DNA from 2 places in the Rhodoplanes sp. P11 genome. Region 2 is predicted to be linked to the other one. Evidence: riboswitches for the same ligand, from Rfam matches in the RefSeq annotation. Region 2 holds a riboswitch; the other holds the start of a gene.

Region 1 (3,394 bases), on a different contig from region 2:
GCGACGCGGCTGCGCTCGCCGCCCGACAGCGCCGTGACGCGACGGTCCGCGAAGGCGACCACGTCGGCGGCCCGCATGGCGCGGTCGACCGCCTCGGCGTCGCGGCGGCCGAGCCGGGCCGGATCGGTGGCGCCGTGCGGATAGCGGCCGAGCGCCACGATGTCGCGCACCGGCAGCGGCCAGTGCACCACATGGCCCTGCGGCAGATAGGCGAAGCGGCGGGCGCGCTCGCGGGCCGAGAGCCCGCCCATGTCGTCGCCGCCGAGCATCACCCGGCCCTGCGCCGGCACCAGCCCGGCTAGTGCCCGGAGCAGCGAGGTCTTGCCGGCCCCGTTGGGACCGACCAGCGCCGCGAGGTGGCCGCGCGGCAGCGCCAGCGAGACGTCGTGAACCACCGGGCGGCCGCCGAGGGCGACCCGCAGACCGTCGGCGACCAGATAGGGTGCGGCGCTCATCCGAGCCCGCCCCCGAGGGCGCGGCGCTCCCGCATGATCAGCCACAGGAAGAAGGGGACGCCGATCAGCGCCGTCAGCACGCCGACCCGGACGCTGGTGGTGGCCGGCAGCAGCCGCACCGCGATGTCGGCGGACAACAGCAGCGCGGCGCCGCCCAGGGCGCTCGGCAGCATCAGCCGCGCCGGATCGTAGCCGACCAGCGGCCGCACCAGATGCGGCCCGATCAGCCCGATGAAGCCGATGGTGCCGGACACCGCGACCGAGCCGCCGACGCCGAGCGCCACCCCGAGAATGACGAGGAGACGGGTGCGGGCGACGTCGACCCCGAGGCTCGCCGCCGCCTCCTCGCCGAGGCCGAGTGGCCGGAAGGCGTGGCGCTGCGACGCCAGCACGGCGGCGCCCGCCACGATGAACGGCAGGGCCAGCACCACATGGCGCAGGCTGCGATCCTCCAGCGAGCCCAGCAGCCAGAACGAGATCTCCAGGGCCGCGAACGGATTGGGCGCCAGATTCATGGTCAGCGCCGTGCCGGCGCCGGCGAGGCTCGACAGCGCGAGACCGGACAGGATGAGGAGCAGCAGCGAGGCGTTGCGGCCGGCGACCACGAGCAGGGCGAAGACCGACACGAAGGCGGCCGCGATGGCGGCGATCGGCAGCACGAAGGACAGGACGTCGGCAAGCCCGGTGGCGATCACCAGCACGGCGCCCAGCGCCGCCGCCTGCGGGGCGCCGAACAGCTCGGGCGCCGCCAGCGGGTTGCGCAACAGCCCCTGGAGCGCCGCTCCCGACAGGCCGAGCGAGGCGCCCACCGCGGCCGCCAGGATGGCCCGCGGCAGCCGGATCTCCTGGACGATGATGCGGGTCTCCTCGGTGCCGCCGCCGGCGAGCGCCGCCAGCACGGCGCCGGGCGACACTCTCACCGGGCCGATGCCGAGCGACAGCAGCAGCAGGAGGACGACCAGGCTGCCCAGCAGCAGCACCGGAAGCCGTTCGAGGACGCGCAGCCGCACCCCGGTGGTGCCGGCCGTCGTTGCCGCATCGGTGCCGTCCAAGACGCTTCCTCCGTCGACCCGCCGTCGAACGAGCGCAAAACCGGGCAGGCGTGGAGCGCGAGCGGACGCGCGGGCCTGCCGTCGCCGGCCGGTCTCCTGGCTCGCGGATCGGGTCGTCCGCCTTCCCGGCCCCCGGGGTGGGGACCAGTGGCATCGGGACGATAGGCTCCGCTCACAGTTGCGGGGGCAGCCGCGGACTTGGGCGCAGTCCAAAGGACGAGCCCGCACCGCGTTCCCGTTTCACCTCTCGGTCGAGAGGCACCGGCGACGAGCCATATAACCATGCGGGCCGCGGCCGCACAAGGACGCGAGCCGGCCCGGCCGCCCCTGGAATCCGCAGCCGGCGCGGTATGATGGCGGTGATTCCGTCGCGGCCGGGCCGCCGCGCGGGCGACGCAACCGACCGAGCCCGCAGCCAATCCCGATGCTCGACTTCGCCGACCGCAGCCTCGTCCTCGTCGTCGCCGCCTGCCTGGAGGCGGCGGTCGCCTATCCGGACCCGCTGTTCCGGGCGATCGGCCATCCGGTGACGTGGCTCGGCGCCGTGATCGCCACCCTCGATCGGCGGCTCAACCGCCCCGACATCGCGGACGCGAGGCGGCGGGCCGCCGGCGTCGCCACCGTGGTCCTGCTGCTCGGGCTGGCGATCGCGGCCGGGCTGGTGATCGAGGCGATCGCGGTGGCGACGGCACCGCTCGGCGCCGTGCTGGCGGTGCTCGCCGCGACCAGCCTGATCGCCACCGGCAGCCTCGATCGCCATGTCGCCGCGGTCGCCCGGGCGCTCGACCAGGACGGCCTCGCCGGGGGTCGCCGCGCGGTCGCCCGCATCGTCGGCCGCGATCCCGCCACCCTCGACGCCGCCAGCGTCGCCCGCGCCGCCATCGAGAGCCTGGCCGAGAACGCCTCCGACGGCGTCACCGCGCCGGCCTTCTGGTTCCTGGTCGGCGGCCTGCCCGGCATGCTGGCCTACAAGGCGGTCAACACGGCCGACAGCATGATCGGCCACAAGACGCCGCGCCACCGCGCCTTCGGCTTCGCGGCGGCGCGCCTCGACGACCTCGTCAACCTGCCGGCGTCGCGGCTGACCGGGCTGATGCTGGTCGCCGCCGCCGCGGTGGTGCCGGGCGCCTCGGCGGCCGGGGCCTGGCGGGCGATGCGGCGTGACGCCCGCCGCCACACCTCGCCCAATGCCGGCTGGCCGGAGGCCGCCATGGCGGGGGCGCTGGGCCTGCGGCTCGCCGGTCCGCGGATCTATGGCGGCATCGGCGTCGACGCCGCCTGGATGGGCGACGGCCGCGCCGAGGCGACCGCCGACGACATCGTCCGGGCGCTGCGGCTCTACCGGGTGGCCTACACGGGTGCTGTCGCGCTCGTCGCCGCGGCGGCGCTGCTGCTCGTCGTCTGATACGAGATCCGGCTGATCCGTTGGATGGTCATTCCGGAAGCGGCGAAGCGGCTGTCCGGAATCCAGCCGAGAGTCCAGAGTCTGCCGCGCGATGACGTGTTTCGCTGGGTTCCGGGTTCGCGGGCTGGTCGCCCGCGCCCCGGAACGACGGCGAACTAATCACCCGGAAACAGTCTGAGCCGGCGCCGAGAGAGCGCCCGTCACCGCGGCGACGTCGGCCTCGAGGCCGAAGACGCGCGCCGCATTGGTCGACACCATCGCCCGGATCGCCGCGTCGTCGTAGCCGAGATCGAGGCAGAGCCGGACCCCGCGGCGGAATCCTTCGAGCGGCGAGAACACGCCGGTCTGACCCAGATCGGAGCACAGGATGGTGCGGTCGACGCCGGCCGCGTCGATCAGCGCCCGCAGGTCCTCGGCGCTGCGCGTCTTGAACTTCGAGCCTTCGAGGAACATGCACAGCGAGTGCTCGACATGGGCGCCGA
Region 2 (3,394 bases):
GCCGATCAGCACCACCGGCACGTCGGCGGCGCGGGCGAAGCCCATGTTGGCGATATCGTTGGCCCGCAGGTTGACCTCGGAGGCCGACCCCGCCCCTTCCACCAGCACGATGTCGGCCTCGCCGCGCATGCGCGAGAAGCTGTCGAGCACCGCCGGCATCAGCATCGCCTTGCGCGACTGATAATCCTTCGCCCGCGCATTGCCGACGACCCGCCCCTGCACCACGATCTGGGCGCCCACCTCGCTCTGCGGCTTGAGCAGCACCGGATTCATGTGGACGCTCGGCGGCACGCGGGCGGCGCGCGCCTGGAGCGCCTGAGCGCGGCCGATCTCGCCGCCGTCGGCGGTGACGGCGGCGTTGTTCGACATGTTCTGCGGCTTGAACGGCCGCACCACCAGGCCGCGCCCGGTGAGCAGACGGGCGAGGCCGGCGACGATCAGCGACTTGCCGACGTCGGAGCCGGTGCCCTGGAACATCAGCGCGCGTGGCATGTCACATGAGCCATGACACAGCAGAGCCTCTCCCACCCTCTGCCCTTGTGGGAGAGGGGAAGAGGCTACGGTGCGGCCGAGCAAGCGACGTGATCAATACTCGATCCCCGCCTGCGTCTTCACGCCGGCCGCGAAGTGGTGCTTCACCAGCGTCATCTCGGTGACGAGATCGGCCGCCTCGGTCAACGCCGGCTTGGCGTTGCGGCCGGTGACGACGACGTGGAGATCCGGACGACGCTCCGACAGCCGCGCCACCACCTCGTCGAGCGGCAGATAGTCGTAGCGCAGCGCGATGTTCAGCTCGTCGAGAATCAGGAGCCCGATCGACGCATCGTCCATCAGGCCGACGGCGATCTCCCAGGCGCGGCGGCAGGCGGCGATGTCGCGCGCCTTGTCCTGCGTCTCCCAGGTGAAGCCCTCGCCCGCCGTGTGCCAGACCACGCGATCCCCGAAGCTCTCCAGCGCGGCCTGCTCGCCGGTCGGCCGGCTCTTGATGAACTGCACCACGCCGACCCGCCGGCCATGGCCGAGCGCCCGCAGGGCGAGCCCGAACGCGGCCGTCGACTTGCCCTTGCCGGGGCCGGTGTGAACGAGCAGCAGGCCCTTCTCGATGGTCTTGGCCGCCACCTCCGCATCCTGCACGGCCTTGCGCTTCTGCATCTTGTCGCGGTGACGGGCCGCCGCGTCGGGGGGCACGTCGGGCGTTTCCTCGGGGGTCTCGTGGGTCATGGTGTCCTCGGTCTGTCGGTCCGGACAGGATCACACCGGACCCCGATGGGCAACCGCGCCGGCCGTCACCGATCGCGCCCTCCGCGTCGCGTGTCGGGACGGCACCCGATTGACAGTCCCGCCGATCCGCCCCACAGATCCGGCACCGACGGTGTCCCGGCCGAGGCCGGGACGTGTCCGTCCATGGATACCGTCCGGCGGTGCCGGGCGTTTCTGCGGGCGGAACACGAGGGAATGCCGGGCACGGCCGACCGGAAACGGGCGGTCGCGATGCCGGAGCTGCCCCCGCAACTGTGAGCGGCGAGCCTGCGCCGAAGCCACTGGGGTCCGAACCATGTGTTCGTCCTGGGAAGGCGGCGAAGGCGACGACCCGCGAGCCAGGAAACCTGCCGTCGCCTGCTGAGTCGCCGTTCCGGGCGGGGTGCCCCGGAGGGTCTGTCGGCCGATCGGAGTGCAGGTCCGCTCGCCGCTCGCATCGGAGGCCACCGCCTCCGTACGATGACGGGCATGGCATGAACGACCCCCCCTTCCCCGCCGCCACAGGTGCGACTCGGCTGGATGCGCCTCCTCCGGATGTGCCCGCGACGCTGTTCGTCTGCGTCACCTGTCGGCTCGCCCCCGACGAGACGGAGCCGCGCGCCGGCCGCCGGATGCACGACGCCATGGTCGCGGCGCGGCAGCGCCATCCCGACGCCGCTCGCCTCGCCGTCGTTCCGGTCGAGTGCCTGTCGAACTGCAATCGCGCCTGCACGGTCGCCTTCGCGAGCCCCGGCCGCTGGACCTATGTGCACGGCGATCTCGCGCCGGAAGCAGCCGACGACGTCGTGGCCGGGGCCGTCCTCTACGCCGGTACGGCCGACGGGCTGGTGCCGTGGCGCCAGCGTCCCGAGCGCCTGCGCAAGGGCGTGATCTCCCGCGTGCCGCCGCTGCCGGAGCACGGCACTTCTCCCTCTCCCCGCCCGCGGGGAGAGGGTCGGGGTGAGGGGCAGCCTGGCGCGACCGTTTCGCCCCCTCACCCTGCCCCCGTACTTTCGGCGCGTGGCCCGACCTCTCCCCGCCCGCGGGGAGAGGAAGCGACCTGAGAGGACCCGATGTCGCTGGAAAAAATCCCCGTCACCATCGTCACCGGCTTCCTGGGTGCCGGCAAGACCAGCCTGGTCCGCCACCTGATGGAGAACCCGCAGGGCCGCCGCCTCGCCGTGCTGGTCAACGAGTTCGGCGACGTCGGCATCGACGGCGAGATCCTCAAGGGCTGTGCCGATCCGACCTGCCCGGCCGACGCCATCGTCGAGCTGACCAACGGCTGCCTGTGCTGCACGGTCGCCGACGAGTTCGTGCCGACCATCACGGCGCTGCTCGCCCGCCCGACGCCGCCCGACCACATCCTGATCGAGACCTCCGGCCTGGCGCTGCCGAAGCCGCTGCTCAAGGCGTTCGACTGGCCGGACCTGCGCACCCGCATCACCGTCGACGGCGTCATCGCGGTCGCCGATGCCGAGGCGGTGGCGGACGGCCGCTTCGCGCCCGATCCGGCGGCGGTCGCCGACCAGCGCCGCGCCGACGAGAGCATCGATCACGACACCCCGCTCGGTGAGGTGTTCGAGGATCAGGTCGCCTGCGCCGACATCGTCATCCTCAACAAGACCGATCTCGTCGACGCGCCGGCGCTCGTCAAGGCGCGCGACACCGTGCAGGCCGAGCTGCCGCGGAGAATCCCGGTGGTCGAGGCGCGCGAGGGCCGCGTCGATCCGCGCGTCGTGCTCGGACTCGGCGCCGCCGCCGAGACCGATCTGGAGGCACGGAAGACTCATCACGAGGACCACGAGGCGCACGACCACGACGACTTCGAGACCGTGGTGGTGACGCTGCCCGAGCACGCCTCGGCGGACGCCGTGGTGGCCCGGGTCGAGGCGGTCGCCCGCCAGCACGGCGTGCTGCGCGCCAAGGGCTACGTGGCGATCACCGGCAAGCCGATGCGGCTCCTCGTGCAGGGCGTCGGCACTCGCGTGCGGGCGCAGTTCGACCGGCCGTGGCCGGCCGAAACGCCGCGCCTCTCCCGCCTCGTCGTCATCGGCGAGAAGGGCTTCGATCAGGCCGCGGTCACCGCCGCGTTGCAGAGCCCCGCCTGATGCACATCCTGCTCCGCGAGAAGCACGGCCTGGAAGAAGCGGCG

Evidence for each region. Region 2 has a riboswitch for cobalamin ahead of ACFQUV_RS23585 (DUF1636 family protein). Riboswitches for the same ligand answer to the same signal wherever they lie in the genome.
Region 1: another riboswitch for cobalamin. It lies ahead of ACFQUV_RS02970 (iron ABC transporter permease); the one in region 2 lies ahead of ACFQUV_RS23585 (DUF1636 family protein).

What each region holds. Positions count from the first base shown of each region.
Region 1 covers NZ_CAXWGY010000001.1:654,642-658,035, reverse strand. Annotated here, with positions in the region: gene ACFQUV_RS02975 (ABC transporter ATP-binding protein) at 1-455, opposite strand, end outside; gene ACFQUV_RS02970 (iron ABC transporter permease) at 452-1,465, opposite strand; cobalamin riboswitch at 1,576-1,788, opposite strand; gene cbiB (adenosylcobinamide-phosphate synthase CbiB) at 1,932-2,912, shown strand; gene ACFQUV_RS02960 (DUF6282 family protein) at 3,072-3,394, opposite strand, start outside.
Region 2 covers NZ_CAXWGY010000021.1:164,897-168,290, forward strand. Annotated here, with positions in the region: gene ACFQUV_RS23575 (cobyric acid synthase) at 1-492, opposite strand, end outside; gene cobO (cob(I)yrinic acid a,c-diamide adenosyltransferase) at 586-1,221, opposite strand; cobalamin riboswitch at 1,403-1,630, shown strand; gene ACFQUV_RS23585 (DUF1636 family protein) at 1,734-2,303, shown strand; gene cobW (cobalamin biosynthesis protein CobW) at 2,313-3,350, shown strand; gene cobN (cobaltochelatase subunit CobN) at 3,350-3,394, shown strand, end outside.